DNA from 4 places in the Streptomyces sp. CC0208 genome. Region 3 is predicted to be linked to each of the others. Evidence: riboswitches for the same ligand, from Rfam matches in the RefSeq annotation. Region 3 holds a riboswitch; each other region holds the start of a gene.

Region 1 (5,824 bases), 1.6 Mb from region 3:
TTTGATCACCTGAAAAGAATGGATATCAATCGATTTGTAGGGAAGTAGCCGCCCTCGTCGTGACACCCGGCGCACTGAGACCGACGGGACCCCACCGATGCGCATCCGCACGCCCTTCCCCTACGAGACGACCCACGACGACGTCCGCATTCCGCTCCCGGACGGGACGCTCCTGTACGCACGCGTGTGGCGACCCCTCACTCAGGAACCGGTACCCGCGATCCTCGAATACCTGCCGTACCGCCTCACCGACTGGACCGCGCCCCGTGACGGGCAGCGCCACCCCTGGTACGCGGGCCACGGCTACGCCTCGGTCCGTGTCGACGTGCGCGGGCACGGGAACAGCGAGGGCCTGCCGGGTGACGCGTACTCGGCGGCCGAACTCGCCGACGGGGTCGAGGTCGTCGACTGGCTGGCCGCGCAGCCCTGGTGCGACGGCCGGGTCGGCATGTTCGGGATCTCCTGGGGCGGCTTCGACGCCCTCCGGATCGCGGCCCTGGCACCCGAGCCGCTCAAAGCGGTCGTCACCGTCTGCGCCACCGACGACCGCTACGACAACGACGTGCACTACCTGGGTGGTTCCGTCCTCGCGGCCGACATGCACGCGTGGGCGGCGACGATGCTCGCCTACGTCTCCCGGCCTCCGGACCCCCTCCATGTCGGCGACGGCTGGCGGGAGATGTGGCTCGCACGCCTCGAAGCGGTCGAGCCGTTCGTCCACACCTGGCTCGGCCACCAGACCCGCGACGGCTACTGGCGCCACGGCAGCGTCCGCGAGGACCACGACGCGATCGGCGCGGCCGTCCTCGCGGTCGGCGGCTGGCACGACCCGTACCACGACACCGTCCTGCGGCTCGTCGAGCACCTGCCGGCCGACCGGGTACGGGGGATCGTCGGCCCCTGGTCCCACCAGTACCCGGACCGCGGCCTGCCGCCCGGCCCGGCGATCGGCTTCCTCCAGGAGACCCTGCGCTGGTGGGACCAGCACCTCAAGGGCGTCGACACCGGCGTCATGCGAGAACCCCTCCTGAGGGCCTACATCGGCGACTCCCACCCCCCGGCCACCGTCCTCGACACCCTGCCCGGCCGCTGGGTCGGCGAGCCCGCCTGGCCCTCCCCGCACGTGACGACGGTGGCGTACGGCCTTCAGGGCGCCCCCGTCCTGGTCCGTTCCCCGCAGCACACGGGCGTGGACGCCGGCCGTTTCCGCCCCGTCGGCAACGACGCCGACCTGCCGCCGGACCAGCGGGAGGAGGACGCCCGTTCGGCCTGTTTCGAGTTCGCGACGGGCGAGGAGACGTGGGTCCTCGGGCGGCCGCGGGTGCGGCTCAGGGTGACCTCGGAGGTGTCGCGCGGGCAGGTCGTCGCGCGGCTCTGCGATGTCGCCCCGGACGGGTCGTCGACGCTCGTCACGCGAGGGGTGCTGAACCTCTCGGCCCGCCACGGACAGGACCGGACGGTGCCCTGGGAGCCCGGGGCGACGCAGGAGGTGGCCTTCGAGCTGAACGGCATCGGGCACGCCTTCCCGCCCGGTCACCGCATCCGGCTCGCCGTCTCCTCGGCGTACTGGCCGTGGATCTGGCCGCAGCCGGGGTCGCAGGCCGGATTCACCCTGGAGCCGGCGGGCAGCTTCCTCGAACTGCCGGTACGCGCGCGGGAAGCGGCCTCGGACATCGCCTTCGAGGAGCCGGAGCAGTCCGGGCCGCTCGACGTCACCCGCGGCGTAGCCGCTGACGGATGGAGCCCCGCGACTTTGGACGAACCCCGCCCCGAGCGCCTGGTCGTCCGTGACGTGGCCAAGGGCGAGTGGCGTCTGGAGGTCGACCCCCGGTACGGCGGCACGCGCGTGTACCCCGACGGCCTGGAGATCACCGAGGACGCGCTGGAGACGTACACGATCGACGAGCAGGACCCCCTGTCCGCCCGCACCCGCTCGGACTGGACGATCCGGCTGCACCGCCCCGAGCTCGCCTGGGACACCACCGTCCGCACCCGCGCGGAGATCACCTGCGACAGGACGGACTTCCACACCTCCGACGAGGTCGTGTGCACCGCCGGCGATGAGGTGGTCTTCCACCGGACGTGGGAGAAGCGGATCCCACGCACGGCCGGTTGAAGACGAGTTGGGCTTTCCTGACCGTTTTACCCCTCTTGCGCTCGGCTGTGATGTGGCCCACTCGCGGGGGTGGACCGGCATGGATGCGGAATCCGTCGATCCGCCTTTTCCTTTGCGCGAGTTGAGGTTGGCGAACGCAAAGGATCAAGCGCCTCAAATGCCTCTTTCCAAGGTCAATAGGCACCGCATGTGAATTCGCCACTTGTTCCGGACATGTGCTCTCGCATACGTTCCCGGCCTGTCGGGCGGACGCCGAATCCTGCCACCACCCGACAACACCCACCTAGCACCACGGCAGGAGCGGGGGAACCAGGTAAGTCGCCGGACCGGACGTCTTCGGACATACCGGCACGGCTTGGGGTGAAGTCGCGCCTTTCGCAGGCGTGGCCGGGCAGCTCCCGCCCGAACCCGACAGCTCACCTCGCAGGCGACGGAGAGGAACTTCGCCATGTCTGCTGCCGCTCAGCACCGCCGTACCCGCACCAGCCGTCTCGCCCGCAAACTCGCCGTCGCCGGCACCGGAGTCGCCGTCCTCGCGCTGCCGCTCATCGGCGCGAGCAGCGCGTCCGCGGCCACCCCGACCGTGCAGACCGCCACCACGCTCGGCTACTCCAACACCCTCGACGGCTGGATCCGGGCCTCCCTCGCCGTCATGGCGGAGCACGGGATTCCCGGCTCCTACGACGGGATCTACCGCAACGTCATACGCGAGTCCTCCGGCAACCCCTACGCCATCAACCTCTGGGACTCCAACGCCGCGGCCGGCACGCCCTCCAAGGGCCTGCTCCAGGTGATCGACCCGACCTTCAACGCGTACCACGTGGCCAACACCTCGTGGGACCCGTACGACCCGGTCGCCAACATCACCGCGGCCTGCAACTACGCGGCCCAGCGGTACGGGTCCATCGACAACGTGTTCGGCGCGTACTAGGAACTACGCCCGCGGGAAGAGCCTTTCGAGGACGACGGCGATGCCGTCGTCCTCGTTCGACAGGGTGACCTCGTCGGCCACGGCCTTGAGTTCGGGGTGGGCGTTGGCCATCGCCACCCCGCGGGCCGCCCAGTCGAACATCGGGATGTCGTTGGGCATGTCCCCGAAGGCGATCGTCACCTCGGGCCCCAGTCCCAGGTGTTCGGCGGCCAGCGCGAGGCCGGTCGCCTTGGTGATGCCGCATGGCTGGAGTTCGACGGTCCCGGGGCCCGACATGGTGACCGTCGCCAGCGAACCCACCACCGAGCGGGCCGTGACCGCCAACTCGTCGTCGGACAGGTAGGGGTGGCGCAGCAGCACCTTGCTGATCGGCTCGCACCACAGGTCGTCGCGCCGGCCGACCCGTACCGCGGGCAGGGTCGGATGGGGCATCAGATAGCCCGGTTCGATGAGGGTGAGTCCCTCGACACCGTCCTGGTCCACGGCCGCGTACACCTGCCCGACCTCGGCCTCGATCTTGCCCAGCGCGGTCTCGGCCAGCTCCCGGTCCAGGGTCACCGACCAGAGCAGACGGTCCGCGCCGGCGTCGTACACCTGCGCGCCCTGTCCGCACACCGCGAGCCCCGTACTGCCGAGGTCGTCGAGCAGCGGCCGCACTCTGGGCGCCGGCCGGCCCGTCACGACGAGATGCCGGGCCCCGCCCGCGGCCACCCGTGCGAGCGCGGCCAACGACCGGTCGGAGAGGGTGTCGTCGGTCCGCAGCAGCGTTCCGTCCAGGTCAGTGGCGATCAGTGAATATGCGGAAGAGGCGGCCATGATCAGAGAATACGGATGGTTGGCCCCTGCGACTCGACGCGAACCGGACGGCTGCTGCTTTCACATGCGTTGACGGCAGTTCCGGTTCCTGGGTGCGGCGGCACGGCACGAACACGGCCGGCGGGCCCCGGCGGGAGCGGCCCGAAACCCTCGGCCGGTCGCCGACTTTCACCAGTACCAGCGGATCCTGGTGAGGGCCGCGAGCCCGCTTGTGCTCTTCGGCGGCGTCCTCCCCGGCCGCCCCACGGACCGAGGGGCCCCCGGCTCCGGCCGACGCCTGCCGGACGCGCCGACGGGCCCCGCGCCCGGGCCGCCCCCCCTCGGCGCCTCTCGCGGAGCGCTACGCCGAGTCCCGGACCACCAGTTCCGTCGGGAGGATCACTCCTGCCGTGTCCTCGCCCGCGATCTGGGCGAGGAGCATGCGGACCATCTCGGCGCTGATGCGGTCGAAGGGCTGGCGCATGGTGGTGAGCGCGGGGGCGATGGCGGTCGCCGCCGGGGAGTCGTCGAAGCCGCCGACAGCGATGTCATCGGGGACCGAACGCCCGGCCTGCTGAAGAACGCCCACCACACCCAGGGCCATGAGGTCCGAGGCGACGAACACCGCGTCCATGTCCGGGGCCTGGGCCAGCAGGCGGCGGGCCGCCCGTTCGCCGCCGCTGCGCCGGAAGTCGCCCTCGACGACGAGCGAGGGGTCGTAGGGCAGGCCCGCCTCGGCGAGCATGTCCCGGTAGCCGGCCAGCCGGTCGGGGCCGCCCGGCATGTCGAGCGGCCCGGTGACCATGCCGACGCGGCGCCGGCCGCCGGCGAGGAGATGACGGACCATGTCCTGCGCGCCCTCGCGGTCGGCGGCGGCCACGTAACTCACCTTGGTGCCCCGCCCTATCGGCTTGCCGCAGACCACCAACGGGATCCCGGCGTCGTGCAGTTCGGCCGCGACCGGGTCACCGCTGTGGTTGGAGAGCAGCAGCACCCCGTCGACGTGGCCCGAGGTGATGTACCGGGTCAGCCGGCGCCGGTCGTCGTCGCTCTCGGCCAGCATCAGCAGCAGCGGGATGTCGTGCTGGGCGAGCCGCTCGGTGCAACCCCGCAGCAGGACGTTGAAGTTGGGGTCCTCGAAGAACTTCTCCTGCGGCTCGGTCAGCAGGAACGCCACCGAGTCCGACCGGCCCGTACTGAGGCTGCGGGCATGCCGGTTGACCACGTAACCGGTCTTCCTGATGGCGGCCTCGACCGCCCGCCGGGCGGCGGGCGAGACGTAGTGGCCGCCGTTCAGGAAGCGGGAGACGGTGCCCCGCGAGACGCCCGCCTCCCGGGCCACGTCGTGGATGGTCGGTGGCTTGCGGCGTCCGTTCGCGGTGGTGGTCATGTTCCTCGTTCGGAGACGTTCGTGAAGGGGAGCCCGGGGCCTCAGGCCTTGACCGATCCGCTCATCAGGTCCAGCGACCAGAACCGCTGGATCACCAGGAAGAGCCCGATCAGCGGAAGGATCGCGAGCAGACACCCGGTGATGACCAGGGTGTACAGCGCGGGCTGCGAGGCGCCCTGGGCGAGCAGCGTGTACAGGCCGAGGGTGATCGGGAACTTCTCGTCGTCCGCCAGCATGACGAAGGGCAGCAGGAAGTTGTTCCAGATGCCGACGAACTGGAAGAGGAACACCGTGATCAGGCCGGGCATCATCATCGGTACGGCGATCCGCGAGAAGATCCTCCACTCGCTCGCGCCGTCCATCCGGGCCGCCTCCATGAGCTCGGCGGGCACCGACGCGGCCGCGTAGATGCGGACCAGGTAGACGCCGTACGGCGACAGGATCGACGGCAGCAGCATCGACCAGTACGAGTCGGCCATGCCGAGCTTCGACAGCAGCAGGTACTGCGGTACGGCCAGCACGATGGACGGCACCAGGACCCCGGCCAGGATCATCTTGAAGATGGCCTCACGGCCGCGGAAGCTGTAGCGGC
Region 2 (5,824 bases), 3.0 Mb from region 3:
GACAAGCACTCCGCCGAGGACTTCGCCGCCGAGCTGGAGCGCTGCGGCGCCACCCTGGACGCGCACGCCGACCACCCGGGCGTCCGTCTGAGCCTCGAAGTGCCCGCCTCCCGCCTGGCCAAGGCGCTCGGTCTGCTGGCCGACGCGCTCAGGGCGCCCGCGTTCGCGGACAGCGAGGTGGAGCGGCTCGTCCGCAACCGCCTCGACGAGATCCCGCACGAGCTGGCCAACCCGTCCCGCCGCGCGGCCAAGGAGCTCTCCAGGGAACTCTTCCCGGCGGACTCGCGCATGTCGCGCCCGCGCCAGGGGACCGAGGAGACCGTCGAGAACATCGACTCCGCGGCCGTGCGCGCCTTCTACGAGAAGCACGTGCGGCCCGCCACCGCGACCGCCGTGGTCGTCGGTGACCTCACCGGCATCGACCTGGACGCGCTGCTCGCCGACACCCTCGGCTCCTGGACCGGCTCCACGGGCGAGCCGCGCCCCGTGCCGCCGGTGACCGCCGACGACACCGGCCGGGTCGTCATCGTGGACCGCCCCGGCGCCGTCCAGACGCAGCTGCTGATCGGCCGTATCGGAGCGGACCGGCACGCACGCGTGTGGCCCGCGCAGGTGCTCGGCACGTACTGCCTCGGCGGCACCCTCACCTCCCGCCTGGACCGCGTCCTGCGCGAGGAGAAGGGCTACACCTACGGCGTACGGTCGTTCGGCCAGGTCCTCAGGTCCGCCCCGGACGGCTCGGGCGCCGCGATGCTCGCCATCAGCGGCTCGGTCGACACCCCGAACACCGGTCCCGCCCTGGACGACCTGTGGAAGGTGCTGCGCACGCTCGCCGAGAGCGGTCTCACCGACGCGGAGCGCGATGTCGCCGTACAGAACCTCGTCGGTGTGGCACCGCTCAAGTACGAGACGGCCGCGGCCGTCGCGAGCACGCTGGCCGACCAGGTCGAGCAGCACCTGCCCGACGACTACCAGGCGACGCTTTACCAGCAGCTCGCCGCGACCGGCACCGTCGAGGCCACCGCCGCCGTCGTGAACGCCTTCCCGGTGGACCGGCTGGTGACGATCCTGGTCGGCGACGCGGCCGCCATCAAGGAGCCCGTCGAAGCCCTCGGCATCGGCGAAGTCAAGGTCGTGACGGCCGAGTAGAGGCAACCAGGCCTCGAAGGGGCCCTGGTGACGCGAGCGTCACCAGGGCCCCTTCGACACCCAACTCACTTAGATGTCCGAATTGGGCAGGAGGTTGCCTGTCTGCCCTGTGGGATGCGCTACAAACACCCTGATCGGTTTGGGGATTGAAAGCAGGCCCGCTTAGCGTCCTCTGGGCTGTCCGTCAGGCACTGCGCCGCGCCCGCGGCACCGGACAGTCATCGCCGAGTCCCCGTAGGCGCGAGCCAGGGGAGCCGGGGACCCACCGTCCCTGGGGTGAATCGGACGCCCGCGCACCGCGAGGGGGTCCGTAGGAGACCTTCCTGCTCCGAACCCGTCAGCTAACCCGGTAGGCGAGAAGGAAGGAAAGGATCAGCCACCACATGGCGTTCACCTGCGCCACCGGGAAGCACCGTCGTCCCAGCCGCATGAAGCGCACGACCGCCCGCGCCGCAGGCGTCGCGGCCCTTGCCACCACCGGCGTCATCGGCGTCGTCGCCGCCCCCGCGCTCGCCGCCGACAACTCCGTCGAGCAGACCGGTCTCATGCCCGTCGTCACCGTCGGCGACTCCCTCGCGGACCAGCTCGGCGCCCAGGCCGAGGCCCAGGCCCAGGCCGCCGCACAGAAGAAGGCGGCGGCGGAGGCCAAGCGGAAGGCCGAGGCGCGTGCCAAGGAGATACGCGAGGCCAAGGAGCGCGCCGCCCGTGAGGCCGAGCGCAAGCGTCTCAACGCCTTCGTCGCCCCGATCTCCGGCTCCTACGTCTCCACCGGCTACAAGACCGGCGGCTCGCTGTGGTCCTCCGGCAGCCACACCGGTGTCGACTTCCACGCCGCCAGCGGCACCTCCGTGCACGCGGTCGGCCGCGGCACCGTCGTGGAGACGGGCTGGGGCGGGTCGTACGGGAACCAGATCGTGATCAGGATGGCCGACGGCACGTACACCCAGTACGGCCACCTGTCGTCCATCGGCGTCTCGGTCGGCCAGTCGGTCACCCCCGGCCAGCAGATCGGCCTCTCCGGCGCGACCGGCAACGTCACCGGACCGCACCTGCACTTCGAGGCGCGCACCAGCCCGGAGTACGGCTCGGACATCGACCCCGTCTCCTACCTGCGGTCGCACGGCGTGAACGTCTGACGACCCGTCGCGCACACTCCGCGAGACCCCGGCTCCCCGAGCCGGGGTTTCGTCGTTTCCAGCGCCCCGTTGTCCAAAAAATATCCCTGGATTCCGGTCCGCCGTCGGAAATTCCCGCTCATTGCAATAGAGTCACTGAACACACGTCAATCGGCGACGTTTCACGGGGATTAAGACGGAGGTCGGACATGCGTATTCCGGCGCACTCGGTATGCACGGCGATCCGGGACGACATCGTCGCCGGTGTCCACGAGCGCGGGAGCCGGCTCACCGAGGAACTGCTCGCCCGTCGCTACGGCGTCTCCCGCGTCCCCGTCCGCGAGGCCCTGCGCACCCTGGAGGCCGAGGGCTTCGTGGTGACGCGGCGGCACGCGGGCGCGTGCGTGGCGGAACCGACCGAGCAGGAGGGCGCCGACCTCCTGGAGATGCGCATGCTCCTCGAACCGCTCGGCGCCACCCGGGCCGCCCAGCGGCGCACCGAGGCCCACCTGAAGGTGCTGCGCGGCCTGGTCAGGCTGGGCCAGGAGCGGGCCAGGCGGGGCAACAGCGACGATCTGCGCTCCCTGGGGGGCTGGTTCCACGAGACGCTCGCGCAGGCCTCCGGCAGCCCCGCGCTGACCTCGATGCTGACCCAGCTGCGGCACAAGATCGCCTGGATGTACGTCGTGGACGCACCCGCCAACCCGGTGGAGTCCTGGGCGGAGCACGGCGCCATCGTGGACGCGGTGGCACGCGGGGACGCCGAGCGAGCGCGGGCGATCACGGCACTGCACACCGAGCGCTCGGGTGTGGTGCACCGGCTGCGGTTCACCTCCGGGCCGGAGCGCGCGGACCGTGTGAGGACCTCGCAACATCCTGTAAACGTGACGGGTGTGCGGCATTAACACGGGCGCCGTATACAAAGAAGAGTAATTCGCGGGGGAGTATTTCTGCTGCCCGCAAAAGGGAAAGCGAAGGGCCCGCCCGATAATTCGGACGAGCCCCTCGGTGCTTTTCGGGAGACCCGAAATCAGACGGTCTCGGGAAGCTCCTCGAGTCCCTCGGCGACCAGCTTCGCGAGCCGGTCGAGGGCCGCGTCCGCGCCCTCGGCGTCGGAGGCGAGGACGATCTCCTCGCCGCCCTGGGCGCCCAGGCCGAGAACGGCCAGCATGGAGGCCGCGTTGACGGGGTTGCCGTCGGCCTTGGCGATCGTCACCGGGATACCTGCGGCCGTGGCGGCCCGGACGAAGATGGAAGCGGGGCGGGCGTGGAGGCCCTCGGCCCAGCCGACGTTGACGCGGCGCTCAGCCATGTGATGCTGCCCTTCGGTTCTCAAGGTTGTCTAGACCAGTTTCCCACACGTGAAGTGTCTCCGGAGAGGACCCGAAGTCCCTCCGGGGCGATCGTCGGACCGCGGCCTCGGTCCGACGTCCGTCCTCGCGCGTTCTCCACAGACTGCCTCGCGCCGTTGTCGTACGCGAGCCGTACGCTGGGGCCCATGCAGAGCGCGTCGGACCGGCACGAGTACCCCGCCCACTGGGAAGCCGACGTGGTGCTGCGCGACGGCGGCACCGCACGCATCCGGCCCATCACCGTCGACGACGCCGATCGCCTGGTCAGCTTCTACGAGCAGGTCTCGGACGAGTCGAAGTACTACCGCTTCTTCGCGCCCTACCCGCGCCTGTCCGCCAAGGACGTCCACCGCTTCACGCACCACGACTTTGTGGACCGGGTGGGTCTCGCCGCCACGGTCGGCGGCGAGTTCATCGCCACCGTACGCTACGACCGCATCGGCGCCGACGGCATGGCCGCCTCGGCTCCCGCCGACGAGGCCGAGGTCGCCTTCCTCGTGCAGGACGCCCACCAGGGGCGCGGTGTGGCCTCCGCCCTCCTCGAACACATCGGGGCCGTCGCCCGTGAGCGCGGCATCCGGCGCTTCGCCGCCGAGGTGCTGCCCGCCAACGTCAAGATGATCAAGGTGTTCACCGATGCCGGGTACACCCAGAAGCGCAGCTTCGAGGACGGCGTCGTACGCCTGGAGTTCGACCTGGAGCCCACCGACCGCTCGCTCGCGGTGCAGTACGCGCGCGAACAGCGCGCCGAGTCGCGGTCCGTGCAGCGGCTGCTCACCCCCGGGTCCGTCGCCGTCGTAGGCGTCGGACGGGCTCCCGGCGGTGTGGGCCGCAGCGTGCTCGGCAACATCAGGGACTACGGCTTCACCGGTCGCCTGTACGCCGTGAACAAGGCGTTCCCCGAGGAGCAGAAGGACCTCGACGGCATCCCCGCACACCGCTCGGTGGGGGACATCGACGGCCCCGTCGACGTCGCGGTCCTCGCCGTACCGGCCGAGCACGTCCCCGAGGTCGTCGCCGAGTGCGGGGCACATGGCGTCCAGGGGCTCGTCGTGCTCTCCGCCGGGTACGCCGAGAGCGGCCCCGAAGGGCGCGAGCGCCAGCGCGAACTCGTGCGGCACGCACGCGCGTACGGCATGCGGATCATCGGCCCGAACGCCTTCGGGGTCATCAACACCAACCCGGACGTCCGCCTCAACGCCTCGCTGGCCCCCGAGACCCCCCGCCCCGGCCGGATCGGCCTGTTCGCCCAGTCGGGCGCGATCGGCGTCGCCCTGCTCTCCCGGCTGCACCGGCGCGGCGGCGGCGTCACCGGCGTGACCGGCGTCTCCACCTTCGTCTCCTCCGGCAACCGCGCCGACGTCTCCGGCAACGACGTCCTTCAGTACTGGTACGACGACCCGGACACCGACGTCGTCCTCATGTACCTGGAGTCCATCGGCAACCCCCGCAAGTTCACCCGCCTCGCCAGGCGTACGGCGGCGGCGAAGCCCCTGGTCGTGGTGCAGGGCTCGGGGACCACCCCGCAGGGCCACGCCGTCCGCGCCACGCGCCTGCCGCGCGCCACGGTGTCCGCGCTGCTCCGGCAGGCCGGCGTGATCCAGGTGGACACCATCACCGAACTCGTGGACACCGGCCTCCTGCTGGCCCGCCAGCCGCTGCCCGGCGGACCCAGGGTGGCGATCCTCGGCAACTCCGAGTCGCTCGGCCTGCTCACCTACGACGCGTGCGTGGCCGAGGGGCTGAGGCCGTCGACCCCGCTGGACCTCACCACCGCGGCCGTGCCCGAGGACTTCCACGCGGCTCTCGCGCGCGCGTTGGCCGACGACTCCTGCGACGCGGTGATCGTGACGGCCATCCCGGCGGTCGGCGAGGGGACCGCAGGCGACGCCGCCCTCGCCGAGGCGCTCAGGTCCGCGGCGGAACAGGTCCCCGGCAAGCCGGTCCTCGTGGTCCACGTCGAGCTCGGCGGCCTCGCGGAGGCCCTGTCGGCGGCGACCAGCACCGCGCCCCAGGCCGCCGCGGGCCCGCCGAGGATCCGTGCCGACCACCCGTTCCGCGCCCTGGACCGGCTGCGCGCCACGCAGGCCCCCGCGCAGCCGCCCGAGCCCGGGAACAGCGACCGCCTCATCCCCGCCTACCCCGCCGCCGAGCGCGCGGTGCGGGCCCTCGCCGACGCCGTGCAGTACGCGCAGTGGCGCAGGGAGG
Region 3 (5,824 bases):
AAAAACCCCGCCCCGGTGCGTACGGGGGAACACGCACCGGAGCGGGGAGCCCGTGGGGACGGGGGGTGACCCTCACGAGGCCTTCATCCTGAAGGACACGACTGTGAGGGCCCTGTGGTTCAGCTGGGTCTTACTTCAGGTGCAGCTGCTGGCCCGGGAAGATGAAGTCGGCATCGTCGATGATGTCCTTGTTCAGCTTGAACAGCTTCTGCCAGCCGCCCTTGACCTTGTGCTTCTCGGCGATCGAGCTGAGGGTGTCACCCTTGACGACCTTGTACTCGCCGTCGCCCTTCTTGACCTTCTTGCCGGTCGGGGTGGTGACGGTCTTCTTCGCGGCCGGACGCTCGGAGGAACGCGAGGCGCTCTGCTCGCCGGTCGAGCGGGTGCTGGTGCCCGAGTTCGAGGAGCTGGAGTTCGAGCTGGAGGAGGACGAGCTGCTGCCGCTGTAGGAGGCGCCGGACAGGCCCTTGCCGCAGACCGGCCAGGCACCCTTGCCCTGCGAGGCGAGGACCTTCTCGGCGACGGCGATCTGCTGGGACTTGCTGGCCTGGTTGGCCTGCGACGCGTACTGCGTGCCGCCGTAAGCGGCCCAGGTGGAGGCCGAGAACTGCAGGCCGCCGTAGTAGCCGTTGCCGGTGTTGATGGACCAGTTGCCGCCGGACTCGCACTGGGCGACGGTGTCCCACTCGGAGGCGGTGGCGGCAGAGGCGTTGCCGGCCGCCATCAGCGGGGCGGCGATGGCGACACCGGTGACGCCGGCCAGAGCGGCGGCGCGGGTGGTCTTGGAAGGACGACGGTGCTTGCCCTTGCCGGAAAACAGCATGGTGGATCCCCTCACCGACGCCTGCGAGGTGAGCTGTCGGGTTCGGGCCGGTTGAGTTGCCCGGTCGCACACCCTGCGGTGCGCGGCTTCACCCCAAGCCGGTCCAGCGTGAACTGCTGGGCCCGGCACTTACCTTGGGTCCCCCGCTCCTGCCTACGGCGCTTACGCGACGACTGTTCCCGTACGGCCGCTGGCAGGATTCGGCGTTGCGACAGACGGGGCTCGGGTTGCCGAGCGGTCACGACCGTAGACACGCGCTCGGCGGAATTTCAAAGACGATCAGGGCTTCTGAGACTCATCCCACACTTTCACCAAAGTGGACATTCAGTGCGAAGTGTGACGTGAACTCCCGCTGTTTTTCTGGGCTTTTCAGCCCTATTCAGCCCCTGTGTCGAGCGTCTGACCGGCGACGATGTTGCTCGGGTCGACCCCGATGCGGTCCTTGTTCTCGGCATAGAGGGCGCGCCATCCGCCGTCGAGCCCAAGGGAGTCGGCAATGGAGACGAGGGAGTCGCCCTCCTGGACGACATAGGTGGCGGCGGCATGCCGGCCGGCCGAGGCAGAGGCCGTGCTCTTCGTCGCACTCTCCTGCGCGCTGTCACCGCGGTGCTTGCCGGAGCCGAGGGCACCGACGTCCACGAGGGCCGAAGAGCTGCCCTCCTGCCACGACTTGTCTGCTTCGTCCTCTTCTGCACTGACCACGGGCGAGCCGTCGGAAGGCTGCGTCTCCTTCGCAGCCGAACCACCGGATCCCGAAGAGTTCTTTTTGTCCGGCTTGGCCGAACTGTCGCCACTGGAGGCAGAGGCCGACGGCGAGGGCGTCGCGGACGAACCGTCCAGCGCGTCGAGCAGACCGGAAGACTCCTCGGAGCCCGCCGAGTTGGAGGAACCGGACGAACCGGATGAGTCGGACGAACCGGATGTCGAAGCCGAGGGCGCACCGCTCCCCACGCCCGTGTCGACGTCGGCCGAGCCCGAGTTCTTGCTGAGACCGTTGAGCAGACCGCAGGTCGGCCACGCGGCGATGCCCTGGTCCGCGAGGAGCTTCTCGGCCACGGCTATCTGCTGGTTGCGGCTCGCCAGGTCGGCGGTCTCGGCGTACTCGAGGCCGCCGTACTTCTCCCAGTTCTCCTGGGACATCTGGAGGCCGCCGTAGTAGCCGTTGCCGTCGTTCGCGCTCCAGGAGCCACCGCTCTCGCACTCCGCGACCCGGTCCCACGTGGTGCCGGTGGCGGCGCTCGCCCCGGTCGCTCCGAGCAGTGGGATCGCGATGGCGGATCCCGTCACACCGGCCGCCACAAGGAGAGCCGGAGCCTGACGGGGGCGACGGTGACGACCGTTCCCGGAGAGCATGGAGGGACCTTTCCCGAGACAGCAAGTACTGGCGTGGTGGGTGATGCGGGGCACCGCGCTGGTCCGTGAACGTATAGGGATTCGATCACTTGTCACAAGTTAATGCCGCGTAGATCACGTGAAGATCACAGACTTGAGGGCACGTCATGTTTACGCGGCTCCGCGCCGGGATAGGCCGGACCCCTCGGTCGATTACCGGACGGGCGTGAACTCCACGGGCAAAGTGCGCAGTCCGCGCATGATGAGCCCCCCGCGCCAGCGCAAATCAGCCGAATCCACCGCGAGTTGCAGATCCGGTAGGCGGGTGAGGAGGGTAGCGAGCGCGGTCTGGCCCTCCAGGCGGGCGAGCGGGGCACCGAGGCAGTAATGGATGCCGTGGCCGTACCCGAGGTGCTGATTGTCACGACGGGACAGATCGAGCACATCGGGGTCGGCGAACCGCTCCGGATCCCGGTCCGCGGCGGCGAGCACGACGAGCACCGGGTCCCCGGCGGCGATGTCCTGCCCGTCGATCCGCAGGGCTTCGGTGGCGAACCGCCAGGTGGCCAGTTCCACCGGGCCGTCATAGCGAAGGAGTTCCTCCACGCCGGTCTCCAGCAGGCCTTTTTCCCGCCGGGCCAGGGACTCCTGAAGCCGGTTGCGCTGCTCGGGGTGGGTGAGGAGGGCGTGGACGCCGTTGCCGATCAAATTCACGGTGGTTTCGAAACCCGCGAACAGCAGGATGAAGGCCATGGCCGCGGCCTCGTTCTCGGTGAGGTGCTCACCGTGGTCGGAGGCGCGGATGAGCCCGGAGATGAGGTCCTCGCCGGGGGTGGGTTCGTCGGACAGCGCTTCCCGCTTGCGGTGGATGAGTTCGGCGAGATAACCGCGCATCTTCTTCACGGACCGCGCGACCCCGCCCCGCGGCCCCCCTCCGTGGCGGATCATCATGCCCGCCCAGTCACGGAAGTCGTCCTGGTCCTCCCGGGGGACGCCGAGCAGGTCGCAGATCGCGTAGATGGGGAGCGGGAACGCGAACTCGTGGATGAGGTCGGCGCTGCCCGTGGCCGCGAACCCGTCGATGAGACGGTCCGTCAGCTCCTGCACCCTTGGCGCGAACTCCGCGACCCTCCTCGGCGTGAACGCCTTGCTGACCAGCCGTCGGAGCCTGGTGTGGTCCGGCGGGTCGATGTTCAGCAGATGCGTCATCAGCTCCGCCTTGCGCTCCCCCGGGATACCGGTCTTGCCCTTGGCGTGCGCGGGCTCGTCGTGGTGCGCGGGGTTCTTGCTGAGCCGCTGGTCGGCGAGGGCCTGCTTGGCATCGACGTAACGGGTGACCAGCCAGGCCTCCACCCCACTGGGCAACCGGGTCCGGTGCACGGGGGCGTGCTCGCGGAGCCAGGCGTAGGCGGGGTAGGGGTCGGTGGCGAACTCCCAGGTGAAGAGGTCGGGAGCGGGAGCGCCGGGGGTGGCGGGGGTGGCGGGGGGCTGGTCGGTCACTCCTTGACGGTATCCGGGTTCCCCGGGGCCCTGTGGCGCGGCCTTGCCGGGGCTTGTTGCGAGCAGGCGAGCAGGTGTCGGCCGGGTTGGCGGCACGGCAAGCAGGCGGCCCGCACCGGCCGGATTCGGTCGTCGCGAACGGATGTACTCCGGTGCCGACCCGGTACCGGGCAATCCGGCGGACCTGCTGGTGTCAGGTGTGGCCGTCTCCTCGGCAACCGGGGCAGCCCCACAGGTCTCCTTCGGCGGCCGGTCAGAGGGACTCCACAGCGCCGCCCGAGACCTTGGCCACCTCTATCGCCCTGCCGCCCCGTCGTCGGCGTTCAGCTCCTGTCCTCCACCCGGCGGATCGCATCCCTGTACGCCCGTGCCGCCGCCCTCAGCGCGGCCTCCGGGTCGACGCCCTCCGCCTCGGCGCGGGTGGCCAGGGTGAGGAGGTCGTAGCCGATGCCCTCCGTCTTCGGGAGGGGGACGTCCAGGCCCGCCGTCCGCACCCGGGACGCCAGCTTGGCCGCGAGGGCGAGGCCGGGCTGGCCGAGGGGGATGCCTTCGGTGACCGAGGTGCGCTGCTTCTCCATCGCCTTGGTGCGCAGCCAGTGGGCCTTGACCTCCTCGGGGGTGCTGGCCGTCTCGTCGCCGAAGACGTGCGGGTGGCGGTGGATGAGCTTGGCGACGATGCCGCCGGCGACGTCGTCGACGGAGAAGGGGGCGTCCGGGTCCTCCTCGGCGATGCGGGCGTGGAAGACGACCTGGAGCAGGACGTCCCCGAGTTCCTCGCGCAGTTCGTCGCGGTCGCCCTCCTCGATGGCCTCGACGAGTTCGTACGCCTCCTCGATGCCGTACTTGGCGAGGCCCTTGTGGGTCTGCTGGGAGGACCACGGGCACTCGGTGCGGATGCGGTCCATGACCTGGACGAGGTCGAGGAGCCGGGCGCCGGGCAGGTCGTAGGAGGCGGGGAGGAGCTCCAGCTCGGGCATCTGGAGGCGGCCGGATCCGGCGAGGCGGGCGAGGCCGTCCGTGAGGGCCGGCTCGCCCTCGCCGGTGGCCACGACGACCACCGTGTGTCCGCCCGCGCACGCCGCGACCAGTTCCTCCGCGGTCGGGGACGTCTCGTCGACCCGTATGCCCGCCTCCCGCAGATACGGGAGCTGGGGGTGGGCGCCGTCGGCGCACAGCACCCGGTCGGCGGCGCGCAGCGCCTGCCAGGCGGGCCAGGACAGCAGGCCGGGGGCGACGCGGTGGCTGGTGGTGAGCAGGACGATGCGGCCGGGGGCGGACGCCGTGTCGGGGTCCTGGTCGGGGGCGGGCTCGAAGCCGGGTGCGTTCACAGTTCGAAGCTAACGCACGGCGCCGACGGGGCGATCAGGTTGTCCACAGGCCAGGGGCGGCGGGGCGATCGTATGATCATCCGGCCGTCGCGCTGACCTCCCGTACCCACGCCGTCTTCGCGTCGACGCGGGTGCTCTTCTTGACGTCCCAGGTGCCGTAGCGCGGGTTGAGGTCGACGTCGAGTTGCTTGGACGCCTTGCTCAGGGCGTTCCAGAAGGCCGGGTTGCTGGTGTCGGTGCCGAGCTTTCCGGCGAGTTTCTGGGCCTCCAGCTGGAGGCGGAGGTTCTCGTCGAGGCGTTCGGGGGCGATGCCGTACTGCTGGAGCCAGGTCGTCTCCAGGCCCTTGGCGCCGCCCGCCTGCTCCTCCAGGCCGGACCGCAGCTCCTGGACCTCCTTGCGGGTCACGGACACGCCCGCGTCGGCGGCCGCCCGGTGCAGTACCCGGTCGAGGACCATGCCGTGCAGGACGTCCCGGGTGAGGGTGCCGGTCTTGGCGATGGCCTGCTTGTACTGCGTCTCGTCCGTGACGGCGGCCCGCTGCGCGTCACGCACCTCGGTCACCCGGTTCTCCAGCTGGGAGACGGTGATCCGCTGCCCGCCGACCACGGCCGCCGCGCCGGGATGCGCGTCGTTCCCGCAGGCGGTGAGCAGGGGTGCCGCGGCGGCGAGGGCGGCGGAGAGGACGAGCGCGGTGCGACGACGGCGGTGCAAGGAGGCCTCCTGAGGAGATTGTGCGACGGTGCACAAAGTCTTGCGGTGATCGATGGTAGGCAGGGGACCGGCTCTGGCCAACCCATTCGACCAACGATTCACCGGGAGTTCCGGCACCGCCGCGCCCGG
Region 4 (5,824 bases), 1.8 Mb from region 3:
GGGGACGCCACCGGTTCGTACGACGCCTCGACGTGGACCACGGGCGGTCACCAGACCCTGAACTACGACATGTACGCGGCGCAGCACCACGCCGCCTACGACACCGGCGCGTACGACGCCACGCAGTGGGGCGCCGACCAGCAGCAGCTCGCCACGATCCCGCCGCAGGCCGGCAGCCCCGATCACAGCGGCCAGTGGGACGCGAGTTCCTGGCACCAGGCGGACCAGGCCGCGGACCAGGCCGACCGGACCCAGCACTGGGAATGGGGCACGCAGGCCTTCGACACCGGGGCGTACGACGCCACGCAGTGGAACTCCGACGGTACGGCGGCCGACCCGCAGCCGACGGCCGCCTTCGAGCAGGCCGGGTACGACGAGCCCCACAGCTACGACGAGACCCACGCGTACGGCGAGGCGAATCCTTACGGCGCCGCCTACGCCGAACACACCTCGCCCGACGACGGGCCGAACGCCACCACGGATGCCACCGCCACCGGCGAGATGCCCGTGGCGCACGACGCTGACGCCCCGCTCCTGGACGACCAGGAAGAGGCCGCTCCGACCGTGGCCCCCGCCCCGGGCTCCCGTGTCGCCGCGCGCAACGCCAACCGCTCCCGCCGCCGTATGCCCGTCAAGCGCTCCGCGCTGCTGACGATCGCCGTCCCGTCGGCGTGTGTCATGGGTGTCGCCGGGATCGCCGCCGCCTCGGTCGGCACGCTGACCGGCGACGACCAGGACACCGCGACGACCCTCGCGGACACCTCCGTCCAGCCGGCTGTCGCGAACAGCAAGCTGGACACCCAGCTCGAGAGCCTCGCGGCCGGTGCCGACGACTTCGCCGACCGGGCCAGCCGTACGCAGGAACGCATCGACCTCAAGGCCCAGCAGGTGGCCGAGAAGAGGAAGGCGGCGGAGGAGGCGGCCCGCAAGGAGCGGCTGCGGCCGAAGTTCGCGCTTCCGGTCGCCCAGCGGGGACTCAGCGCCTACTTCGGCCAGTCCGGCGTCAACTGGATGTCAGTCCACACCGGCATCGACTTCCCGGTGTCGTACGGCACGACGGTGATGGCCGTGACCGACGGCACCGTCCGGACGCAGTGGAACAGCGCGTACGGCAACATGATGGTCGTGACGGCGAAGGACGGCACGGAGACGTGGTACTGCCACCTCTCCAGCTACCGCGTCGCCTCGGGTACCACGGTCAAGGCCGGCGACCCGATCGCCTACTCCGGCAACTCCGGCAACTCGACCGGCCCCCACCTGCACCTCGAGGTGCACCCGGCGGGCGGTTCGGCCATAGACCCGCTGCCGTGGCTGCGCAGCCACGGGCTGGACCCGACGTAACCTCTCGGGCCCAGCCCCCCGTCCGGAGCTGGAGCTACAGCTTCTCCACCGGCGCGTACCGCAGCAGCAGTCGCTTCGGCTTCGCTTCCCCGAAGTCGATCGTCGCCTCGGCGTTCGCGCCCGTGCCCTTCACCCCGACCACCGTGCCCAGACCGAACTGGTCGTGGGTGACCCGGTCGCCGACGGCCAGGGACACCACCGGCTTCTCCGCGCTCCTGCGCGTCGCGAAGCCGGACGCGCCCGACGCCGAGGAGCGGGACCGGGACGACGACAGTGACGCGGCGACCCCCGAGACCGGCCCCGCCGGAGCGGCGACCGCCCCCGTGCGCTTCCAGTCGACGTGCTGCGCCGGGATCTCCTCCAGGAAGCGGGAGGGCGGGTTGTACGACGGCTGCCCCCACGCGCTGCGCAGGGAGGACCGGGTCAGATACAGCCGCTCACGCGCGCGCGTGATGCCGACGTACGCCAGGCGCCGCTCCTCCTCCAGCTCCTTGGTCTGGCCGAGGGCGCGCATGTGCGGGAAGACGCCGTCCTCCATGCCGGTGAGGAAGACGACCGGGAACTCCAGGCCCTTGGCGGTGTGCAGGGTCATCAGGGTGATGACTCCGGAGCCGTCCTCGTCCTCGTCGGGGATCTGGTCGGAGTCGGCCACAAGCGCGACCCGCTCCAGGAAGTCGGAGAGCGAGCCGGTCTCCTCACCCTCGCCGGACTCCTGCTCGAACTCCAGGGCCACGGCGGCGAGTTCCTGGAGGTTCTCGATGCGGGTCTCGTCCTGCGGGTCGGTGGAGGCCTGCAACTCGGCGAGATAGCCGGTGCGTTCGAGGACGGCTTCCAGGACGGTCGCCGGGCCCGCGCCGGACTCCACGATCGTACGGAGCTCCTCCATCAGGACGTTGAACCGCTTCACGGCGTTGGTGGAGCGCGCGGCCATGCCGTACGCCTCGTCGACGCGCTTGAGCGCCTGCGGGAAGCTGATCTTCTCGCGCTGGGACAGGGCGTCGATCATCGCCTCGGCACGGTCGCCGATACCGCGCTTGGGGACGTTGAGGATCCGGCGCAGCGGCACGGAGTCCTCCGGGTTGGCGAGGACGCGCAGGTAGGCCAGGACGTCCCGGACCTCCTTGCGCTCGTAGAAGCGGACGCCGCCGACGACCTTGTAGGGCAGGCCGACGCGGATGAAGACCTCTTCGAAGACACGGGACTGGGCGTTGGTGCGGTAGAAGACGGCGACATCGCCGGCCTTCGCATCGCCCGCGTCCGTGAGGCGGTCAATTTCGTCGGCGACGAACTGCGCCTCGTCGTGCTCGGTGTCGGCGACATAGCCGGTGATGCGCGCGCCCGCGCCCGCGTTGGTCCACAGGTTCTTGGGGCGGCGGGACTCGTTGCGCTCGATGACGGCGTTGGCGGCGGTGAGGATCGTCTGGGTGGAGCGGTAGTTCTGCTCCAGGAGGATCGTCGTCGCGTTGGGGTAGTCCTCCTCGAACTGGAGGATGTTGCGGATGGTCGCGCCGCGGAAGGCGTAGATCGACTGGTCGGCGTCACCCACGACACAGAGCTCGGCGGGCGGCAGGTCGTGCTCGCTCGGCGGTACGTCCACAGGGTGCTCGGAGGTCCCGACCAGCTCCCTGACCAGGGCGTACTGCGCGTGGTTGGTGTCCTGGTACTCGTCGACCAGGACATGCCTGAAGCGGCGGCGGTAGTGCTCGGAGACATCGGGGAACGCCCGGAGCAGGTTGACCGTCGTCATGATCAGGTCGTCGAAGTCGAGGGCGTTCGCCTCGCGCAGGCGCGACTGGTACATGGCGTAGGCCTGGGCGAGGGTCTTCTCGAAGCCGTCCGTGGCCTGGGCGGCGAAGTCCTCCTCGTCGATCAGCTCGTTCTTCAGGTTGCTGATCTTGGCGCTGAAGGACTTCGGCGGGTACCGCTTGGGGTCGAGGTCCAGGTCGCGGCAGACCAGGGCCATGAGGCGCTTGGAGTCGGCGGCGTCGTAGATCGAGAAGGAGGAGGTGAACCCGAGCTTCTTCGACTCCCGCCTGAGGATCCGCACACACGCGCTGTGGAAGGTCATCACCCACATCGCGTTCGCGCGCGGGCCGACGAGCTGCTCGACGCGCTCCTTCATCTCGCCCGCGGCCTTGTTGGTGAAGGTGATCGCGAGGATCTGGCCCGGGTGGACATTGCGCTCGCCGAGGAGGTGGGCGATGCGGTGGGTGAGCACCCGGGTCTTGCCGGAGCCGGCACCGGCCACGATGAGCAGCGGGGTGCCGGAGTGCACGACGGCCGCGCGCTGGTTCTCGTTCAGCCCCTCCAGGAGGGCGGCCGGGTCCACCACCGGGCGCGGGGCACCGTCGCGGTAGTAGGAGTCCCGCTCCGGGGGCACGTCGAACTTGCCGCCGAACAGGTCGTCCGGAACCTGCTCCGGTACGTGCTCGTCCTCGGGCGGCGGCGGTTCTTCCCCGTGGGCCCGAGGGGCCTGGAGGTCCGCCAGGAAGCTGTCGTCAAAGAGGCTGCTCATCGCTCTCCGAGTCTAGGGTGCCCCACTGACAGACCGCCGCCGCCCTGAGAACATCCACCGGTATCAGCAGCCGATGATCTTCCGGACCTGCCCTCCGGCGCCCCCGACCGCTGTCCGCGACCGACCGGACCGAGACGCGGGTACGGCCGCCGCACGGCCGCCGCACGGCCACCGCACGGCCACCGCAGGGACACCGACGGCGACGCCCGCCGGGAACGGCACCCGCAGGTGCCTGCGCTCGTCGCGCGAGACCTTGGTCACCCCGGCTCGCGTCGGGCCCGAACACCGCGGCGGCGGATCAGGCGGGCGCCGGCCTGCCTCCAACGGCACGGCCGTCCCGCTCCGCCTCACCCTCGCCCCCGGAGGAAACAGGCCCGAATCAGCGCAGATCGCCCCGGGTTGGTCACGCGGGGCGACGCCCGGGACGAAGGTCACGAAAATGTATCGGGCATATCGCACATCAACCTTCACACGGGCCACACCAGTTGGCTACCGTTCCGGACAGGCCGTACGACCCCCACCGGCGAACCCCGCCGGGCCGCACGGCCTCCGCCGAGTCCGCAGCGCCGCCGCGCGCCCGGAGCCGGGGACCCACCGAACCCGGGGTGAATCGGCCGACTCCCGCGCACGGGAGCGCCGTAGGGCAAACCTTCCGAAGCACCTCGCCCGAACCCGACAGCTAACCCGGTAGGCGGAGTACGGGAAGGAGTCGCCTCCCTTGGCGTCGCACCGCAAGTCGCGTCCCGTCGGTACGCGCGCAGCAGGCATACGGACCCCGGCCCTCGCGACGGCCGCCCTCACCTCCGTGGCCCTGCTGTCCCAGTCGGCGAACGCCGCGCCGGCCGATGACAAGCCGAGTCTCGAAGAGGTCGAGAAGAAGGTCGACGACCTCTACCGCCAGGCCGAGTCGGCGACCGACACCTACAACGCCGCCAAGGAGAGGACCACCAAGCAGCGCAAGCAGGTGGACACGCTCCTCGAGGACGTCGCCAGGCGCACCCAGACGCTCAACGAGGCACGGGAGGAACTCGGTTCCTTCGCCGCGGCCCAGTACCGCACCGGCGCCGCCGCGCCCGGCACGGCGACCTTCCTGCTCGCCGACACCCCGCAGGACTACTTCGACCAGACCCAGCTGATGGGCCGCTTGACGAGCCGCCAGAAGGGCGCCGTCGACGACTACGTCTCCGAGCAGTCCGCGACGATGAAGAAGCGCGAGGAGGCCTCCCAGAGCCTTCAGGCGCTCACCGAGACGCAGAGCGACCTGAAGACCGCCAAGGCGACCGTCCAGAAGAAGCTCGCCGACGCGCGCGAGCTGCTGTCGGAGCTGACCGCCCAGGAGAAGGCACGGCTCGCGGCGATCGAGCGGCGCAAGCAGCAGGAGGCGGACCGCAAGGCGGCGCAGCTGGCGCAGCAGCAGGCGGCAGCGGAGAAGGCCGCACAAGGAGCCGCGCAGGAGGCCACCGCCCCGCAGGAGAGCACGCCGACGGCGCCCGACTCCTCGTACGCCACCAAAGCAGCCAAGGCCCTCGCGTTCGCCCGCGCGCAGGTCGGCAAGCCGTACGTCTGGGGCGCCACCGGCCCCGGCTCCTACGACTGCTCAGGGCTCACCCAGGCCGCCTGGAAGGCCGCCGGGGTCGACCTCCCCCGTGTCACCTACGACCAGGTCAACGCCGGCACCACGGTCGCCCTGGCCGACGCACAGCCCGGTGACCTGGTCTTCTTCTACGACGACATCAGCCACGTGGGCCTCTACATCGGCAACGGCATGATGATCCACGCCCCCAAGCCGGGCGCGTACGTCCGCGAGGAGTCGATCTACTACGACGGCGAGTCGGGGATCCACAGCGTGGTCCGCCCGGCCTGAGGCGCCGTCCCGCGGAGCCCGCACTCGCGTGCATTTCCCCGCACGCGCGTGCGCGCCCCGCTCGCACGGCGCGGGGAGCTTCCTAGCATCGACCCATGCCCGGT

The links. A riboswitch is a leader RNA that binds a small molecule or an ion and turns the genes downstream of it on or off. The one in region 3 is predicted to bind cyclic di-AMP.
Region 1: it holds a riboswitch for cyclic di-AMP, as region 3 does, so the genes downstream of both, D1369_RS16630 (transglycosylase SLT domain-containing protein) here and D1369_RS24250 (transglycosylase family protein) in region 3, are expected to answer to the same signal.
Region 2: it holds a riboswitch for cyclic di-AMP, as region 3 does, so the genes downstream of both, D1369_RS10365 (M23 family metallopeptidase) here and D1369_RS24250 (transglycosylase family protein) in region 3, are expected to answer to the same signal.
Region 4: it holds a riboswitch for cyclic di-AMP, as region 3 does, so the genes downstream of both, D1369_RS15635 (C40 family peptidase) here and D1369_RS24250 (transglycosylase family protein) in region 3, are expected to answer to the same signal.

The regions. Positions count from the first base shown of each region.
Region 1 covers NZ_CP031969.1:3,669,854-3,675,677, forward strand. The annotation lists gene D1369_RS16625 (CocE/NonD family hydrolase) at 98-2,116, shown strand; cyclic di-AMP (ydaO/yuaA leader) riboswitch at 2,357-2,559, shown strand; gene D1369_RS16630 (transglycosylase SLT domain-containing protein) at 2,565-3,047, shown strand; gene D1369_RS16635 (Cof-type HAD-IIB family hydrolase) at 3,051-3,863, opposite strand; gene D1369_RS16640 (LacI family DNA-binding transcriptional regulator) at 4,204-5,232, opposite strand; gene D1369_RS16645 (carbohydrate ABC transporter permease) at 5,274-5,824, opposite strand, start outside.
Region 2 covers NZ_CP031969.1:2,294,982-2,300,805, reverse strand. The annotation lists gene D1369_RS10370 (pitrilysin family protein) at 1-1,149, shown strand, start outside; cyclic di-AMP (ydaO/yuaA leader) riboswitch at 1,362-1,519, shown strand; gene D1369_RS10365 (M23 family metallopeptidase) at 1,533-2,285, shown strand; gene D1369_RS10360 (GntR family transcriptional regulator) at 2,474-3,169, shown strand; gene D1369_RS10355 (HPr family phosphocarrier protein) at 3,295-3,576, opposite strand; gene D1369_RS10345 (bifunctional GNAT family N-acetyltransferase/acetate--CoA ligase family protein) at 3,763-5,824, shown strand, end outside.
Region 3 covers NZ_CP031969.1:5,263,609-5,269,432, reverse strand. The annotation lists gene D1369_RS24250 (transglycosylase family protein) at 131-823, opposite strand; cyclic di-AMP (ydaO/yuaA leader) riboswitch at 827-1,039, opposite strand; gene D1369_RS24245 (transglycosylase family protein) at 1,199-2,176, opposite strand; gene D1369_RS24240 (cytochrome P450) at 2,369-3,655, opposite strand; gene D1369_RS24235 (nucleoside triphosphate pyrophosphohydrolase) at 3,979-4,983, opposite strand; gene D1369_RS24230 (SurA N-terminal domain-containing protein) at 5,060-5,695, opposite strand.
Region 4 covers NZ_CP031969.1:3,469,576-3,475,399, forward strand. The annotation lists gene D1369_RS15625 (M23 family metallopeptidase) at 1-1,341, shown strand, start outside; gene pcrA (DNA helicase PcrA) at 1,376-3,856, opposite strand; cyclic di-AMP (ydaO/yuaA leader) riboswitch at 4,397-4,566, shown strand; gene D1369_RS15635 (C40 family peptidase) at 4,575-5,720, shown strand; gene D1369_RS15640 (tellurite resistance/C4-dicarboxylate transporter family protein) at 5,816-5,824, shown strand, end outside.